One region of the Verrucosispora sp. SN26_14.1 genome, then DNA from elsewhere that is predicted to be linked to it. Evidence: riboswitches for the same ligand, from Rfam matches in the RefSeq annotation. Region 1 holds a riboswitch; each other region holds the start of a gene.
The links. A riboswitch is a leader RNA that binds a small molecule or an ion and turns the genes downstream of it on or off. The one in region 1 is predicted to bind cobalamin.

Region 1 (5,180 bases):
GGGCGGTGCAGCCGACCACCGCGGTCATCGTGGCCGGCAGCCCGGCGGTCGCGGCGGCCACCGCCTCCAGGTCGGACGCGTGGAACGTCCGGCCGTTGACGAAGATCACGTCCTTCGCGCGGCCGGTCACACAGAGCCGGCCGGCGCGCTGGAAGCCCAGGTCACCGGTGCGCAGCCAGCCGTCCACGAAGGTCTCCCGGCTGGCCTGCGGATCCCGGTGGTAGCCGCGCGCCACGTTCGGGCCGCGTACCTCGACCAGGCCCACCCGCTCCTCGGGCAGCGGACGGTGTAGTTCGTCGACGACGCGTACCTCGCAGCCGGGCACGGGGTGTCCCAGGTCCATCAGCTCCACCGCGTGCGTACCCGGCGCGGTGCTCACCGCCCGGCCCTGGCTCAGCGCGGCACGGTCCAGCACCAGCGGCGCGGCGACCTCCCCGGGCGGCGGGAAGGTCACCGCGAGGGTCGCCTCCGCCAGGCCGTACACCGGTCGCAGGGCGGCCGGGGCGAGCCCGGTCGGGCGGACGTGCGTCAGGAAGGCCCGCCACACCGTGGGGGAGATGGGCTCCGCGCCCACCACCACGCACCGGACGCGGCTCAGGTCGAGCGTGGCGAGAAGATCCGTCGGGACCCGGCGGACCGCCAGCGCCAGCGCGAAGTTCGCCGCCGAGAGCAGGGTCGCGCGATGCCGGTGGGCGGCGGTGAACCACAGTGCCGGGCGCTTGGCGAACGCCATCGGAGGTACGCGGACCTGCGTGCACCCGATGGCCAGCGGGGTCAGGTGGGTGCCGATCAACCCCATGTCGTGGAAGTACGGCATCCAGGTGACCAGCACGTCGTCCGGTCCGGCGCCGCTGGCCAGCCGGGACTGCTCCACATTGGCCAGCACGTTGGCGTGGGTCAGCTCCACCCCGCGCGGCGTGCCGGTGCTGCCGGAGGAGAACTGGAGGAACGCCACGTCGTCGGGGTCGGCGGCGAACGACTCCTCCAGCGGGGGGCTGGTACGCAGGTCGGCCAGCCGCAGCACCAGGCCCGCCAGCCCGTCGGCGACCGCCCCGGTGGCGTCGTCCACCACGGTCACCGCGTCGGCGAGCAGCTCGCGCACCGCCCGTACCCGGGCCGGTTCGGGCGGCAGCGGCACCGGGACCAGCCCGGCGGCGAGCGCCCCCCAGAACAGCGGCTGGAAGTCGTCGCCGGCGTCGGCGACCAGGATCACCGGGGTGCCGGGGATCACGCCGGCCGCCCGGTAGCCGCCCGCCACCCGCAGCGACTCGTCCCGCAACTGCCGCACGGTGACGGTGCGCTCGGTGCCGTCCTCGCGAACGTGCACGACCACCTGGTCGGGTGCGCGATCTGCGGCCTGGACGAGGACGTCGAGCAGTGTCCGTCGGTCGCCGGGTCCGGCCGCAGTCTGCACGCGACGATGCTAGTGGGCATGATCGAGTACCCGGCCGACGGTCGCCGGGATGCCCGTCATCTGACACGCGACACGCCCGGCACAGCATCTGGTGTTGCCATCTCCGCACCGCACCCATATATGGTGTGCCCCGTAGCTGGTTCGACCGCCGCTCCACGGCGGTCGAGGCAAGAGGGAACCCGGTGTGAATCCGGGACTGCCCCGCAGCGGTGAGTGGGAACGACCGCCGTCATCACGCACTGGACCCGCCAGGTCTGGGAAGCGACGGCCAGTAGGCGCGAGCATCAGGCCCACGAGTCCGAAGACCTGCCAGCGCGCCGCACGCGACGTGTGCGGCGGTCGAAGGCCGCGTGGGACGGCCGACGCCAGGAGCTGGTCGTCACGGCAGCAGTGCCGTCGGCAGACCGGCGGCGTCCTCCCGCGCGGACCCGACGATCTCGGGGACAGGCGTGAGGAGGGGAACATGACGGTGACCCAGGAGCAGGCGGGGCCGGAGCAACGCCGGCACGTCATGCAGGTCCGCAAGCGGAACGGCGACACCGAGCCGGTGGACGTCAACAAGATCGTCAAGGCGGTCGAGCGGTGGGTCGCCGACCTGGACGAGATCGACCCGCTGCGGGTGGCGACGAAGACCATCAGCGGGCTGTACGACGGCGCGACCACGGCCGAGATGGACAAGCTCTCCATCCAGACCGCGGCCGAACTGATCGGTGAGGAGCCGCAGTACTCGAAGCTGGCGGCCCGACTGCTGGCCGCGTACGTGGACAAGGAGGTCCGCGGACAGCAGGTGGCCAGCTTCAGCCAGTCCATCCGGTACGCACACGGCCTGGGCCTGATCGGCGACGACACCGCCGCGTTCGTGGCCCGCAACGCCCGCAAGCTGGACGACGCCGTCGACCCGGCGGGGGACCTGCGCTTCGAGTACTTCGGCCTGCGCACCGTCGCCGACCGGTACCTGCTGCGGCACCCGCAGACCCGGCTCGTGGTGGAGACGCCGCAGTACTGGCTGCTGCGGGTCGCCTGCGGCCTGTCCCAGACGCCCGGCGAGGCGATCGGCTTCTACCGGCTGATGTCCAGCCTGGCCTACCTGCCCAGCTCGCCGACGCTGTTCAACTCCGGCACCCGGCACACGCAGATGTCCTCGTGCTTCCTGGTCGACTCGCCGCGCGACGAGCTCGACTCCATCTACGAGCGCTACCACCAGGTCGCGAAGCTGTCCAAGTTCTCCGGTGGCATCGGCATCTCCTGGTCCCGGGTGCGCGGTCGGGGCGCCCTGATCCGGGGCACCAACGGCAGGTCGAACGGCATCGTGCCGTTCCTCAAGACACTGGACGCCGGGGTGGCCGCGGTCAACCAGGGCGGCCGTCGCAAGGGCGCGGCCTGCGTCTACCTCGAACCGTGGCACCCGGACGTGGAGGAGTTCCTCGAACTGCGGGACAACACCGGCGAGGAGTCCCGGCGTACGCACAACCTGAACCTCGCCAACTGGATTCCGGACGAGTTCATGCGCCGGGTCGAGGCGGACGGCGACTGGTCGCTGGTCGACCCGTCGGACGCCCCCGAGCTGCCCGACCTGTTCGGTGAGGCGTTCGACGAGGCGTACCGCGCGGCGGAGAAGAAGGCGGTCAAGACCGTCAAGGCCCGAGACCTGTACGGCCGGATGATGCGGACGCTCGCGCAGACCGGCAACGGGTGGATGACCTTCAAGGACGCCTCGAACCGGCTCTCCAACCAGACCGGTGCCCCGGGCAACACCATCCACCTGTCGAACCTCTGCACCGAGATCCTGGAGGTCAACGACGACGCCGAGACGGCGGTCTGCAACCTCGGGTCGGTCAACCTGGGCGCGCACGTCACCGCGGACGGGGTCGACTGGGAGCGGCTGCGCGCGACGGTGCGTACCGCCGTGGTGTTCCTGGACCGGGTGATCGACATCAACTACTACCCGGCCGAGCAGGCGGCGGCGTCGAACCCGCGCTGGCGCCCCGTCGGGCTCGGGCTGATGGGCCTCCAGGACGCGCTCTTCACGCTGCGCCTGCCGTTCGACTCCCCGGCCGCCCGGGAACTGTCGACCCGCGTGCAGGAGGAGATCTTCCTGACCGCGTTGGAGACCTCCGCCGGGCTCGCCGAGCGGTTCGGCCCGCATCCCGCGTACGCCGAGACCCGCGCCGCCCGGGGTGAGCTGCACCCGGACCTGTGGGGCGCCGAGGTCGGCCAGACCGAGCGGTGGGCCGCGCTGCGCGAGACGATCGGTCGGCACGGCCTGCGGAACTCGCTGCTGGTGGCGATCGCCCCGACCGCCACCATCGCCTCGATCGCCGGCTGCTACGAGTGCATCGAGCCGCAGGTGTCCAACCTGTTCAAGCGCGAGACGATGTCCGGCGAGTTCCTCCAGATCAACACCTATCTGGTCCGCGAACTGAAGGCGCGCGGGCTGTGGACGGCCCCGATCCGGGAGCAGATCAAGCGCGCCGAGGGTTCCGTGCAGGGCGTGGTCGAGCTGCCCGCCGACGTACGCGAGCTGTTCCGGACCGCGTGGGAGCTGCCGCAGCGGGCGCTGATCGACCTGGCGGCGGCCCGCGCCCCCTTCATCGACCAGTCGCAGTCGCTGAACCTGTTCCTGAGCGCGCCGACCATCGGCAAGCTCTCCTCGATGTACCTGTACGCCTGGAAGTCCGGGCTGAAGACCACCTACTACCTGCGGTCGCGTCCGGCGACCCGAATCCAGCAGGCCACTGTCGCCGTCACCCCGAGCGTCACGCCGGTCGTGGCGGTCAGCGACGACGAGGCGTTGGCCTGCTCCCTGGAGAACCCCGAGAGCTGCGAGGCATGCCAGTGACCACCGTCTCCGAGACCAGCACCAGCACCGGCGTGGGGGAGCGGCACCTGCTGCTCGACCCCGGCATGGACCTGACCCTGCGGCCGATGCGCTACCCGCAGTTCTTCGACCGCTTCAAGGACGCCATCAAGAACACCTGGACGGTGGAGGAGGTCGATCTGCACTCCGACCTCGCCGACCTGGCCAAACTCTCCCCGGCCGAGCAGCACCTGGTGTCCCGGCTCGTGGCGTTCTTCGCCACCGGCGACACCATCGTCGCCAACAACCTCGTGCTCAACCTCTATCAGCACGTCAACTCGCCGGAAGGCCGGCTGTACCTCTCCCGGCAGCTGTTCGAGGAAGCGGTGCACGTCCAGTTCTACCTGAACCTGCTGGACACCTACGTTCCGGACGAAAAGGAACGGTTCGAGGCGTTCGCGGCGGTGGAGAACATCCCGTCGATCGCCCGCAAGGCCGAGTTCTGCTTCAAGTGGATCGACTCCATCTTCGACCTGCGCGAGCTGCGGACCCGCGAGGACCGGCGGGCCTTCCTGCTGAACCTGATCTGCTTCGCCGCCTGCATCGAGGGCCTGTTCTTCTACGGCGCTTTCGCCTACGTCTACTTCCTGCGCTCCCGGGGGCTGCTGCACGGCCTCGCCTCGGGCACCAACTGGGTGTTCCGCGACGAGTCCATGCACATGGCCTTCGCCTTCGACGTGGTCGACACCGTCCGCGCCGAGGAGCCGGACCTGTTCGACGCCGAGCTGGAGCAGCAGGTCAAGGACATGCTGGCCGAGGCGGTCGAGTGCGAGGTGCAGTTCGCCGTCGACCTGCTGGAGCAGGGCGTCTCCGGCATGTCGCCGGCCGACATGCGGGAGTACCTCCAGCACGTGGCCGACCGGCGGCTGGCCGTCCTCGGCATCGCACCGATGTACGGCAGCGGCAACC
Region 2 (6,454 bases), on a different contig from region 1:
ATCCGTCGCATTACGCAGATCGTAACTAAGTTGATCGATGCGTCAAGGTCCTTCCGGAACCTTTCGGGCGGTACCGACCGGAGTCTCCAGGAGCCGCGCCAACTCCCCCGGGGTACGCGGACGGGCCCCGGCCAGGCCGGGTACGCGGTCCAGCAGCCGATGCACCACCGGTGCCCACGCCGGAGTCAACGCGGCACCGTCGAGCAGGTCTCCGCCGCCCAACTCGGCGCCGGACACCCCCTGCCGGATCCGGCCACCCGCCACCAGTACCCGTTCGTCGGCCCACCGGTACGCCAGGTCCACGTCGTGCGTGGCGAGCAGCAGCGTGGTGCCGGCCCGGTGCAGGGCGTCGAGCGTGCGCAGCAACGCCTCCACCCCCGACGGGTCGAGTCCGGCGGTCGGCTCGTCCAGGATCAGCACCCGGGGCCGCAACGCCACCGCCCCGGCGATCGCCACCCGCTTACGCTGGCCGTACGAGAGCAGGTGGGTGGGACGGTCGGCGAGGTCGCCGATCTCCAACGCGGCCAGCGCCTCGGTACACCGCTGCCGCACCTGCGCGTCGTCCAGACCGAGGTTGACCGGCCCGAACGAGACGTCCTGGAAGACGGTCGCGGCGAACAACTGGTCGTCGGGGTCCTGGAGCACCAGCTGCACCTGCTGACGGACGTCCAGCAGCCCCGCCCGGGTCCGGCGCAGCGGCACCCCGCCGACCAGCACCGTGCCGGCGTCGGCGGCCAGCGATCCGACCATCAGCCGGAACAGGGTCGTCTTGCCACCGCCGTTGGGCCCCAGCACGGCCATCCGCCGCCCGGCCGGCACCGACAGGTCGGCGCCGGTCAGTACCGGACGCTCCGCCTCGTACCCGAAACTGACCCCGCGCAGCTCCAACAGCGGCGGATCGCCGCTCACCCGAGCACCACCAGCAACCGGGTGGCCAGCACCACCGCCGCCAGCAGCAGCACGGTGACGACCAGGAACGCCGCCGACGGCTGGCGGACCTCGGTGCGTACCGCCAACGAGCCGGTGTAACCGCGCAGCGCCAACCCCTCCTCCCAGCGCCGGGCCAGCGAGAACGCCCGGACGAAGACCGCGCCGGCCTGCCCGGCCAGCGACCGGTAGGTGCTGGCCCAGGTCCGGTAACCCAGCCGGGCCGCCTGGGCCTGCCGCACCGCGTGCACACTCTCCAGCAGCAGGAACAGCATCCGATAGATCAGCGCGGCCACCTCGGTGACCGCGCTGGGCACCCCGAGACGCTGGAGCCGGGGCAGCACGTCGGCCAGCGGCGTGGTGGCGGCGAACAGCAGCAGGCAGAGCAGCGCGGCGCAGGCCCGACCGGCGGTCGTGGCGGCCGTCACCAGCCCCTCCGGCGCCCACCGGAACTGTGTCGGACCGGAGACCGCCACCAGCATCGGCACCGAGCCGGTCAGGATGAACAGCAACGGCGTCCGGGCCACCCGCACCAGCAGACGCGGCGGAAGCGCCGCCGGCCCGAGCAACGCCACCGCTGCGGTCAGGCCCACCACCAGGGCGCCCGGCCACGGCGGCAGGAGCAGGGCGCAGCCCAACAGCCCCAGGGCCAACAGAGCCTTCTCCGCCGGGTGGCGACGTCGCCAGGGGCTGGCGTACGCCGCCACGTCCAACGCGAGCACTAGTCGGTGGTCTTCTCCCCGGTCGCGGACTGCTCGCCACGCAGCCGCTGCCGGGTCCGGGCCACCCCGAAGTAATAGCCGAGGAACCCGGCACCGAGGGCGGCCTGAAGCGCGAACAACGCCGACTCGATCTCACCCGACGGCGGTTCGTAGATCGAACTGAACCACGGCTCGTAGTCGGGATGGTCGTTGACGATCGCCTCCTCGGCGAGGGCGTCGGCACCGGCGAACGGCTCCTCGCCGCTGCCGAGCCCCAGCACCAGCGGCGCCACCGCCAACGCCACCACGGCGAGCAGCAACAACAGGTTGGTCCGGCCGAACGACTTCACGCCACCGCTCCCTGGGTCGTCGGGGCCGGACGGCGCAGGATGCCGAGCCGGCGGAGTTCCTGCGGGCTCACCCGGACCAGCAGCCGGACCACCAGGACCGTGAGCAGCCCCTCGCTGATCGCCAGCGGGATCTGGGTGACCGCGAAGATGGACCCGAACTTGGCCAGCGCGCCGACGAAGCCCGAATCCGGATCCGGGAAGGCCAGCGCGAGCTGCGCGCTGGTCACGCAGTACGTCGCCAGGTCGGCCAGGGCAGCGGCGAAGAACACCGAGATGCCGAGGCCGCCACCGAACCGGCGGATCAGCGCGTACACGCCGAAGGCCACCCAGGGGCCGACGATGGCCATCGAGAAGACGTTCGCGCCGAGCGTGCTCAACCCGCCGTGCGCCAGGAGGAGCGCCTGGAACAGCAACACGATCGTGCCGAGCACACTCATCACCGGTGCCCGGAACAGGATCGCGCCGAGACCCACACCCGTCGGATGGGAACAGGAGCCGGTCACCGAAGGGATCTTCAGCGCCGACAGGACGAAGGTGAACGCCCCGGCCGCGCCGAGCAACAGCTTCGCGTCGGGGTTCGCGCGGACCTGCTGGACCAGGTTGCGCGCACCGTGGATGACGAACGGTGTCGAGACCGCGAACCATGCCGCCGCCTGCACCGGTGGTAGGTAGCCCTCAGCGATGTGCATGAGTCGACCTCCCCTTCCAACACCTCGTGGACGAGATCACATGTCGGGGTCGGTCTCCTGGCTCCCGGATCGTCGCGTACTCCGGCCTTCCCAGGTCCTCCACGGACCCAGTGGCGTACAAGTCGGAGTGAACTCCCCGGTCACAGTGGCGAGGGCCGCGCCGGTATCACACCGGCTTCCCGTTACCGCGACGGCGCGACGTTATCCGTTCCGCACACCGACGCACAAGACTCGTCGATGCCACCGCGACCGTACGCGGGTGAAGAGTGCCGTTTGTCACGACGATTCACGGGTAGACGCCAGATCCGTTGCGAGAAGGGGCCGACCGGTTGGACGAGAACGAGTTCATCGACTCCGTGGCGCACCGCACCGGCGCGTCGACGGAGCAGGCGACCGCCATCGCGCGCGCCACCCTGACCACGCTCGCCGAGCGGATCGACGGCGGCGAGGCACGGGACCTGGCCGACCGACTCCCGGAAGGGCTGCGGGCGTACACGTTCGCGCCCAGCGAGACCGCCGAACGCTTCGGGCTCGACGTGTTCGTCGACCGCGTCGGCGGCCGTGCCGACGTCGATCCCGACCTGGCCGAGGCCGGCATCCGGGCGGTCCTGGACACCATTCGAGGTGACGTCGCCCCCGCCGACCACGACGACGTCATCGCGAACCTGCCGGCCGAACTGTGGCAGGTGGCCAACCCGGCGCCGTCGTACGACGCGCAGCGCGACCGCGGCTAGCGGGTCACCGCCCGGTCAGGTGGGGCGCCGGCTCCACGTACACCGGCAGATGGTGCCCGGCCCTGGCACAGAAGAGGGCGACCTCGTACGCCATGTCCCCCACCTCCGCCGAGCCGTCGATACCGACGGTGAGGATCGCCCCGTTGCCGGTGGTGGCGTGGAACAGGAACGCCCGCGACATCTGCACCACCACCTGGTGCAGCTCACCCTCACCGCACAATCGGGCGGCGGCCAGACCGAGCGCCTGGAGCCCACAGACCACACTGGACAGTTCCTCGGCGATCTCCTCGTCGATGCCCCGCGAGGCCCCCAGCATGATGCCGTCCGGGGAGAGCACCACCGCGAACTTGGCGCCGGGCACCCGATCCACGATGTCGTCGAGCGCGTCGTTGAGGTTCTCGGCGGTGACCAGGGCATGGGTCATAAGGGCGCTGTCCTCTCGTCGAAACTCCTACGTTCGTACCAGAGAAGACGCGGCCTCAGGAGCCCACTGGTGGCCCGATCCTGTTCTCTGATCCCCCTAACGTACGACGACGCTGGTCACCCTAATCGGACGGGTCGGACGTCCCGGTCACACCGGGAATCCCTCTTCTGACCGACGGTGACACCCGCTCAGGACGACGGCACCGGACCCCGCAACCCCACCAGGCCGGGCACGGCGACACGACCCAGTTCGGCACCGCTGGTCGGGTCGAGCCACCGCACCGCCGACGGCCCACCCACATAGAGACGGCCACCGTCGGGGCCGAGGACGAGACCGGTGACGGGGGCGTCGACCGGTCGTTCGGCGACGACCCGCAGACCGACCGCATCCACCGTACGCAGCACACCGGCCCCGCCGAGGAAGAGCCGATCGTGGTCCGCCGTCGCGTACGCCGGGCCGGACACGCCGGGCACGACGGCGGTACGGCGTACCGTCAGTTCCTCGGTGGAGATCTCGGCGACGGTCCCGGAGGTCAGGTCGGCGACGTACAGCCGGGAACCGTCCGGGGCGATCGCCATGGCGTGCCCGTCGGCTGTGCCCTCCCCGAACGGGTGCGGCAGATCCACGCAGTAGGCCCACCGCTCGTGCAGGTGCAGCGTGTGCACGAAAGCGTGGACGTCGCTCCCCGGCCGTCCACTGATGCGGTCCCGGGTGTGCCGATGCTCGGGCTGATGGGTGTAGAGCGTGTACAGGACGCGACGGTCCGGGGCGAGTACCGCCTGACGCCCGTCACCGCGCATCTCCTCCTCCGCGCCCGCCGGGATCGCCTGCTTGAGGCGGGTCTGCAACGGGCCGGCCACACCGGTGGCGAGGTCGACCACCCGAACCCGGTACCGGTCCGGCGTCTGCGGCGGCAGCCACTCCAGCACGAAGAGGCCGGTGTGGTCGTGGGTGAACGCCTCCGGGACGACGTTGCCCGGCAGTCGCAGCCGGTGCCGCACCCCACCCGCGTCGGCGATCAGCACCGGCGTGGCGTCCCGCCCGGCCGGAGACGCTGCGGTGACGCTCACCGCCTCGGTGGTCAGTACCACCCACGTGCCGTCGGCGGAGACCGTCTGCGGCACCCAGCGGCCGGGCAGCCGCACCCGGGCGGAGGCGACACCGGTGGCGGTCTCGATCCGCCAGAACGCGGTGTCGGCACCCTCCGGCGTGCTCGCGTACACCGACCGCCCGTCGGCGGTGGCGACGGCGTGCGGGACCACCTGCCGTTCGGCACCACGGAGCAGGCCGAGTCCGTCGGCCAGGTCCACGAGCAGCGGATCCGGCGGCACGCCTGCCACCGGTGACCCGGTCGGATCACACCCGACCAGCGTCGCGGCACCCGCGCCCACCAGCGCGGACAACAGGGTACGGCGGGTGGTCGTCCTCGTCGCCATCATGCCCGGATGACACCGTCACGCCGATTCCGGTTCCGTCGGCGGAGAGTGGAACCTGAACGCCACGACCGGTGTCAGGACAGTGATCCCACCGGAGGTTCCCCTGGACGACGAGGAACTCGTCACCCGCGCGCAGGCAGGTGACCTGGAGGCGTACGAACTCCTGGTCGCCCGGCACACCGCGTCCGCGTACCGGACGGCGATCCTGCTCGGCGCGGGAGCTGACGCGGAGGACATGGTCCAGGAGGCGTTCGTGAAGGGCTACCGGAAACTGTCCCGCTATCGCGGCGACGCCTCGTTCCGATCGTGGCTGCTGGCGATCGTGGCGAACGAGACACGCAACCTGCACCGGTCACGCGACCGGCGTACCGGTCTGGTGCTGCGGGCCGCCCGGGCGGCACCGTACTCGGAGGCCGCCGAGGACGGGGCCGTCGACGCCGTACTCGCCGGGGAACGGCGAGCCACCCTGGTCCAGGCTCTGCGGTCGTTGCCGGAGCGCGACCGCGAGGTGATCGTCTGCCGCTACTTCCTCGACCTGTCCGAGGACGAGACGGTCGCCATGCTCGGCTGGGCACGCGGCACGGTGAAGTCGCGGACGTCCCGCGCCCTGGTGAAGCTGCGTGGCCTGCTCGACGTCGAGGAGCTGAGCCGTGGCTGACCTCGAACGGGAGCTGCGCGAGCTGTCCGCCTGGCTGGAGACCCCCGAGCCGCCGGACGTCACCGCCCGGGTCCGCGCCCGGCTGGCCGCCCCCGCCCGATCCTCGCGGACCATCGAGGGACGCCGTCGTCGATGGCGGTACGCGGTGGCCGCGCTTCTCGCCGCCCTCCTGGTGATCGCCCTGCCGCCCGGACGGGCCGCGCTGGCCGACGCGGTGGCCGGACTGCTGCGCTTCGCCGGCATCACGATCAGCACCGCACCCGACCCGCCGCCACCGACGGCTTCCCCGTCGCCGCTGCCCGCGCAACGCCTGACCGATCTGGGCGAGGTGCACCGGCTGGTGCGGTTCCCGGTCCGGGTACCGGCCGCGCTCGGCCCGCCCGACCGGGTGCTGGTGGCCGACCCGGACGGCGCGGGGGGACACCGGGTGGCGACGCTGCTCTACCGAGGCGGTCAGATCCGGCTGGACGCCTTCGACGGACGGCTCGACGGCATCTTCTTGAAACAGGCCGGCGGATCCGGGGCGCAGTGGACG
Region 3 (6,454 bases), on a different contig from region 1:
CGCCGACCCGGTTGAACCGGCGCATCCAGGACGCCGACAGTCGGCGGTGGTCCTGCGGTCGAGGCCGGGTCATCCCCAGGGCGAGGACGATGGCGGTGATCACGGTCGCGGCGACGAGCAGCGGGATGCGCGCGGCGGTGGGCGCGAGGTGCAGTCCGGAGACCGCCCAGAGCAGGGCGAAGCCAGCGAGGACGAGGGTCCCGGTGCGGGCCAGGGCGCGCTCGGACACGGCGACGTCCTCGGTGCGCGTGCGGGTTTCTCCGGTGTCGGTCATGACGTCCCTTCCCTGGTCACGGAGCCGGGCAGCAGGTGTCCGAGCAGAAGTTTGAGGATGAGCATCGGTGCCAGCCAGGCGAGTGCCGTCGGGACCGGTGACAGCGTGACCGCCGCGACGAGCAGCACGGTCGCGGCCGCGAACGCGAGTGGGCGTTTCAGCGTCGGTCCGGCGATGGCGATCGGTACGGCGGCGGCGAGGGTGCCGGCGTAGAGCACGATCGCGGTCGACCACGGGTACGCGGGCAGGACTAACGCGACGACGGGCAGGTGGACGTGGGCCGCCACGAAGACCAGTTGTCGTCGGACAGCGTCGGTGCCGGTATGGAACCGCCTCGACGCGGACACGGTGGCGTTCACGACGGCACCACCGAACAGGTCGAACCCGAGCACCGTCAGCAGGAGCACGATCGGCACCGGGTAGCCGGCAGCGGCGCCGACGGCCCCGGCGACGGTCGCGCCGATACCTGCGGTGAGGTAGCTGAGCCGACTTTCCGCCCGCGTGGCCCCGGGCGCGACGAGCAGGTCGTTGAGCCGCGAGACCGGACCGCGCGACGGAAGCGGGGGCGTTGTCGTGGGCATGGCTGCCGTTCGCTCGCAGGACGGGTGGTGAACTATCGCTCAGCATAGTGAACGTTTATGCACCCGTCGAGTCGAGGGTCTGTCCGGAGGAGCCCGACTCGACGACGTCACTCAGCCGTCGGCCGGGACGGGCTCCTGGATCGCCGTGCCGGAGTAGAGCCGGTCGATGGTGCCCCACCAGCGCCGCAGGCCGTCGTGGCCCATCGGATCGGTGCCGAGCACGTCGGTGATGCGGTCGCGCAGCAGGATGATGGAGAGCTCGTGGGCCAGCAGCACGACCGCGAGCTGTGCCCGGTCCACGTCCGGGGCGACCGCGCCCGCGTCGGCCATCCGGTGCATGAGCGAGTCGGCGAACCCCTGCAGCATCCGATACGCCTCGACCGAGCGCGACGTGGTGCCGACGAGCAGGTGCGCGAGATACCGGGTGGCCGACGGGGAGGACAGCGCGTCGGCCGACGCGAGGAAGCGGTCGGGCGGGCCGGAACCGGCTGTCTCGGCGAGTGCCTCCAGCGCGTTGCCCAACACGCCCAGCACGTGCGCGTCCACGGCGGCGACCAGGCCCTCCCGCGACCCGTAGTGCTTGATGATGAGCGACTGCGAGACTCCCGCGCGCTCCGCCACCTGCTTGAGCGACGCGGCCGCCGGCCACTGTTCGCCGAAGAGTTCCAGGGCCGTGTCCCGAATGATCGCCTTGGCGGTGCGATCCTCGGGTGCATACATGTTCACCACAGTAGCAATCCCGGCGTTCGCTGCGAACGGGCCGGCAGTGCCACCGGCGTCAGGTCAGTGCCCCGGCCATCCGCCGCACTCCTTCGGCGACCAGTTCGGGGGTGGTGCCGAGGTTGAATCGCGCGTGTCCCGCTCCCCCGGTGCCGAAGACGGGGCCGGGACTGAGCGCCACCCGGCCGCGTTCGAGGAAAGTCGCGGCGGGGTCGTCACCGAGACCGAGGGCGCGGCAGTCGAGCCAGGCCAGATAGGTGCCCTCGCCAGGGCGGTATCGGACCGCGGGAAGGTGTTCGGCGAGTAGCCGGGCGAGGAGACGACGGTTCTCGTCGAGATCGGCCAGGAGGGCGTCGAGCCAATCGCCGCCGTCCCGCAGGGCGGCGACGTGGGCCAGCACTCCGACATGGCTGGGGCTCTCGTTGACCCAGGCGGGGATGCGGGCGAGATCGTCGACCGCGGCGGGTCCGGCGACGGCGACGGCGGCCTTGAGACCGGCGAGGTTCCACGCCTTGGACGCGGAGATCACCGAGAAGCCGTTCTCGGCGCCCGGCACGCTCAGGTACGGCGTGAACCTCGCCCCGGCCAGCACCAGCGGCGCGTGGATCTCGTCGACCACCACACGCACACCATGTCGGTCCGCCAGTGCGGCGACCTCGGCGAGTTCGTCGGCGGTGTGCACGCTGCCGGTCGGGTTGTGCGGGCTGCACAGCAGGTACGCGGGCCGGGAGCCACGACGTGCCGCGCGCCGGAACGCGTCGTCCAGGACCGTCATGTCGATCCGGCCGTCCGCGCCGAGCGGGGCCTCTTCGATGGGGCGACCGGTACGCCCCACCACCTGGTAGAACGGCGCGTAGACCGGGCAGTTGACCACGACAGCGTCCGTCCGGCCGCAGATCACGTCGAGGACCTCGACGATGCCGCTCATCACGTCCGGGACCATCGTGGTGCGGTCCACGGCGATGCCGTCGAAGTCCCAGCGGTCGCGGGCGAAGTTGGCGAGCGCCTCGGCGTAGGCGGTGCCGGCGGGGTAGCCCGTGTCACCACGTCGGACGGCCTCGATGATCGCGTCGACGACCGGCCCGGCCAGCGGCGCGTCCAGCTCCGCCACGAACATCGGCAGCACGTCGCCCGGGTGGGCGCGCCACTTCTCGCTCGTCCGCTTCCGGAGCTGATCGAGGGTGAGCTGCCGCAGGGGCGTGGTCTCGGAGGTCACGACACCGAGACTAGTGACTCGATCTTCCGGCAGCGCCGACGGACGACGGTGTCCGGTAGGGTGCTCGGCGGCACGAACTGTTGCGAGGTGCCCCGCCGGTGGTGGGGAGAATCGGGAAGCCGGTGAGAGTCCGGCACGGGCCCGCCGCGGTGACCGGGGAGCTGCCGCCCACGCGCGTCACGCGCAGCCACTGGCCCGGCTCGGGCCGGGAAGGCGGGCGGTGAGGTGACGATCCGGAAGTCCGAAGACCGGCCTCGCGCCTGGTTGCCCTGCCGTGAGGGCAGGGCCTGGAGCGCAGCGGGAGCCTGCCCATGTTCGACGATGTGTACGAGGTCATCCACGCCCGCCGGGACGTACGGGGCGAGTTCACCGGCGCGCCGATCCCGGCCGAGGTCCTCGATCGGGTGCTGGCCGCCGCGCATGCCGCGCCCAGCGTCGGCCTGTCGCAGCCGTGGGACTTCATCCTGGTCCGCGATCCTGGGTTGCGGGCGGAGTTCCACCGCCACGTGCAGCAGGAACGGGACGTCTTCGCCGCCGGTCTGCACGGGGAGGAGGCGCGCCGGTTCAGCCGGATCAAGATCGACGGGGTGTTGGAGTCGACGCTCTCCGTCGTGGTGACGTACGACCCGGACCGGGGGTCCCCGACGGTGCTGGGTCGGCACGCCATCGCCGACGCCGGCCTGTACTCGGTGTGCCTGGCGATCCAGAATCTGTGGCTGGCGGCCACGGCCGAGCGGCTCGGCGTGGGGTGGGTCTCGTTCTACCGGGAGCCGTTCGTGCGGGACCTGCTGCGGATCCCGGCGGGTGTCCGCCCGGTGGCCTGGCTGTGCCTGGGTCCGGTCACCCACCTGGAGCAGGTGCCGGACCTGGAGCGACACGGCTGGCGGCAGCGCCGTCCCTGGCAGGCAGCGGTGCACCGGGACCGGTGGGAGCCGTCGGACCACTGACCCCGGGTACGCGTCAGCCGGGGGCGAGGAGGCAGAACTCGTTGCCTTCCGGGTCGGCCATGACCGTCCACGGGAGATCGTCGCGGCCCACGTCCACGGTGGTGGCGCCCAGGGCCCGCAGCCTGTCCACCTCGACCTGCGGGTCGTCACCGGGATACGGGCGGACGTCGAGGTGGACCCGGTTCCAGCCGGTCTTCGCGTCGGGCGTGCGGAGGAAGTGCAGGTACGGGCCCACGTCGGCGGCGGAGCGCAGGACCGCTGCGCGGTCGGTGATGTCGTGCAGACGCCAGTCCGTGGCGGTGCTCCAGAAGTCGGCCATGGCGCGCGGGTCCGCGCAGTCGACCACGACGGCGGCGACCGGTCCGACGTCCTGGAGCGTCGGCCGGGGTTCCAGGACGCAGAACTCGTTGCCCTCCGGGTCGGCCATCACCGTCCACGGGACGTCGCCCTGACCCACGTCGGCGGGGGTGGCGCCGAGTTCCTTCAGACGCGCGACCGTCGCGGCGTGATGGTCCGCCGAGGTGGTGGCGAGGTCGAGGTGTACCCGGTTCTTCGCCGTCTTGGGTTCTGCGGAGACGACGAGGTCGACGAAGACGGCGACCGGGTCGGGATAGTCGACACCCTCGGGTTCGAGGTTGGTGACGCCTGGCTCCTCGCTGGAGATCCCCCAACCGAGCGCCGCCGCCCAGAAACCGCCCAGCGCGGAGTCGTCCCGGGCCTTCATGTTGATCTGCACGAGTCGCGTTGCCATCCGGCGATGCTAGCGGCATCGCGAAACGAATTCGATTTACTTGATGCCAGTCGATACACCTCCGTGAAGTTTCGGAATTCACGCCCGACTTGTCCGTATTAGAGCTTTATCGTGTCCCTGCGTGACAGCACGCCAACGGGGATGCACGAGGAGGACAAGTTGACTGGACCGACAGGGATGACGACGGGCGAGTCGAGCAGTCGAGGAGGTCGTCGCAAGCTCAAGGCGATCCTGGCCGGCGGGCTCGCGCTCGGCCTCGGCGCCACGATCACCCTCGCCGCCTGGAACGACTCCGAGTACGCCTCGGGCACGTTCACCGCCGGTAGCTTCAGCATGGAGGGCAGCACGGACGGCACCACCTACGCCGAGCACCCGACCGCCGGCACGGCGGCGGCGTTGGCGTTCAGCACGGGCTTCGACAACATGAGCCCGGACGACGTGGTCGCCGCACCGTTCGCGGTGCGCCTGACCGCGGCCACGACGTACGACGCGACCGTCACGGTGGCCTCGGCCACCCCCGCACCGCCCACCTTCGTCGGGCTCACCTACGGCATCGCGACCGTCCCGACGTTCGGCGACTGCAGCCCGGAACCCACGACTCCGACGTGGATCGTGGCCGAGGGCACCGCACTCGACTCGGTGACCGGTGCGGTGTCGTTCAACCTGACCCAGGGCACTCCGCCCACGACACCCGGCGCTCCGGTGTTCCTGTGCTTCGTCGTCACGGCGGACGACGGTCTGGTGCAGGGCACGTCGGTCACGGAGACCTGGCAGCTCCTCGCCGAATCCGTGTAGGTGGTGGCCGTGGTCAACCGTCGCACGCCGGCCGGGACACCACGGCTCCGCCGGACCCGTGCCGTACTCGCCGGTGCCCTGGTCATCGGCCTGGGCACGACGTCCACGCTCGCCGCGTGGACGGACGGCGAGTACGGCACCGGGTCGTTCGCGGCCAGTGTCTTCGGCACCGAGTCGCAGACCGCGTCGAGTACCTGGGCCAGCCACACCCCGGCGGTGAACGCCGCGACGCTGGCGTTCACCGCGACGGCGATGTCCCCCTCGGTCTCGTTCTACGCCTACCTCGACATCCGGACGACAGCCACGACGAACGTCGGCGGCACGGTGGCGCTGACCGGTTCGTCCAACAACGCCGGTGCCCTGCTGCCGGTACTGGAGTACCGCGTGGTGCGGACCGCCACCACCAGCACCACCTGCGCGGCCGCCGCCTTCACCGGTACGCCGACATGGATCGTCGGGCCCAGCTACCTGGGCATCACCTCGGTTCCCGGGTCGCCGGTGTCGTCGGCCATCACGGCGCCGGCCGGCGCGACGCCACAGTTGCGGTTCTGCTTCGAGGCACGTGTGCAGTCCGGAGCCGGCAACGCGTACCAGGGCACCACCGGTGCGGTCACCTGGGAATTCACTGCCACGTCTACGTAAAGGACCGGTCGGATGGTGGGACCAGCGCGTCAGCGGCGTCGACTCCTCGCGAGGGTCGGCGATCTGGCGCTGACCCTGCTCGCCGTCGGCGGGACGGTGTGCGTCGTCCTCGTCCCGCTGGCGTTCTTCTTCGACATCTCGCTCATCCTGTTCAAGACCGGGTCGATGAGCCCGAGCATCCCCGCCGGATCACTGGCGGTGGTGCGGGAGATCCCCGCGTCCGAGGTCGTCGTGGGAGACGTCGTGACCGTCGACCGTTCGCCGCTGGCACCGATCACCCACCGGGTGGTCGAGATCGCCGACGGGGGTGGGTCCACGCGCCTGCTCACCCTGCGCGGGGACGCGAACGACTCCAACGACACCGCTCCGTACGCGGTGACCCACGTACGGCTGGTCGAGTGGTCGGCGCCCCGGCTCGGGTACGCGGTCCGCACCGTATCGAACGTGTACGCGATGAGCGCGATCACGATCAGCACCGCCGCGATCGTGACCTGGGCCTTCTGGCCGCGCAGCGAGCCCCGGCCACCG

Region 2: linked by a shared signal. The riboswitch ahead of EYA84_RS09375 (energy-coupling factor ABC transporter permease) and the one ahead of EYA84_RS24795 (ribonucleoside-diphosphate reductase subunit alpha) in region 1 are both predicted to bind cobalamin.
Region 3: linked by a shared signal. The riboswitch ahead of bluB (5,6-dimethylbenzimidazole synthase) and the one ahead of EYA84_RS24795 (ribonucleoside-diphosphate reductase subunit alpha) in region 1 are both predicted to bind cobalamin.

What each region holds. Positions count from the first base shown of each region.
Region 1 is NZ_SISL01000376.1:25-5,204, forward strand. Features, by position in the region: partial or broken gene EYA84_RS24790 (AMP-binding protein) at 1-1,414, opposite strand, end outside; cobalamin riboswitch at 1,535-1,743, shown strand; gene EYA84_RS24795 (ribonucleoside-diphosphate reductase subunit alpha) at 1,878-4,253, shown strand; gene EYA84_RS24800 (ribonucleotide-diphosphate reductase subunit beta) at 4,250-5,180, shown strand, end outside.
Region 2 is NZ_SISL01000066.1:3,202-9,655, forward strand. Features, by position in the region: gene EYA84_RS09355 (alpha-glucuronidase) at 1-11, opposite strand, end outside; gene EYA84_RS09360 (energy-coupling factor ABC transporter ATP-binding protein) at 43-909, opposite strand; gene cbiQ (cobalt ECF transporter T component CbiQ) at 906-1,649, opposite strand; gene EYA84_RS09370 (energy-coupling factor ABC transporter substrate-binding protein) at 1,649-1,978, opposite strand; gene EYA84_RS09375 (energy-coupling factor ABC transporter permease) at 1,975-2,667, opposite strand; cobalamin riboswitch at 2,697-2,902, opposite strand; gene EYA84_RS09380 (DUF2267 domain-containing protein) at 2,997-3,401, shown strand; gene EYA84_RS09385 (roadblock/LC7 domain-containing protein) at 3,406-3,825, opposite strand; gene EYA84_RS09390 (YncE family protein) at 4,014-5,264, opposite strand; gene EYA84_RS09395 (RNA polymerase sigma factor) at 5,344-5,919, shown strand; gene EYA84_RS09400 (hypothetical protein) at 5,912-6,454, shown strand, end outside.
Region 3 is NZ_SISL01000112.1:6,938-13,391, forward strand. Features, by position in the region: gene EYA84_RS13055 (hypothetical protein) at 1-274, opposite strand, end outside; gene EYA84_RS13060 (hypothetical protein) at 271-855, opposite strand; gene EYA84_RS13065 (TetR/AcrR family transcriptional regulator) at 967-1,575, opposite strand; gene EYA84_RS13070 (MalY/PatB family protein) at 1,634-2,791, opposite strand; cobalamin riboswitch at 2,860-3,063, shown strand; gene bluB (5,6-dimethylbenzimidazole synthase) at 3,103-3,738, shown strand; gene EYA84_RS13080 (VOC family protein) at 3,752-4,489, opposite strand; gene EYA84_RS13085 (SipW-dependent-type signal peptide-containing protein) at 4,649-5,284, shown strand; gene EYA84_RS13090 (hypothetical protein) at 5,294-5,926, shown strand; gene EYA84_RS13095 (signal peptidase I) at 5,939-6,454, shown strand, end outside.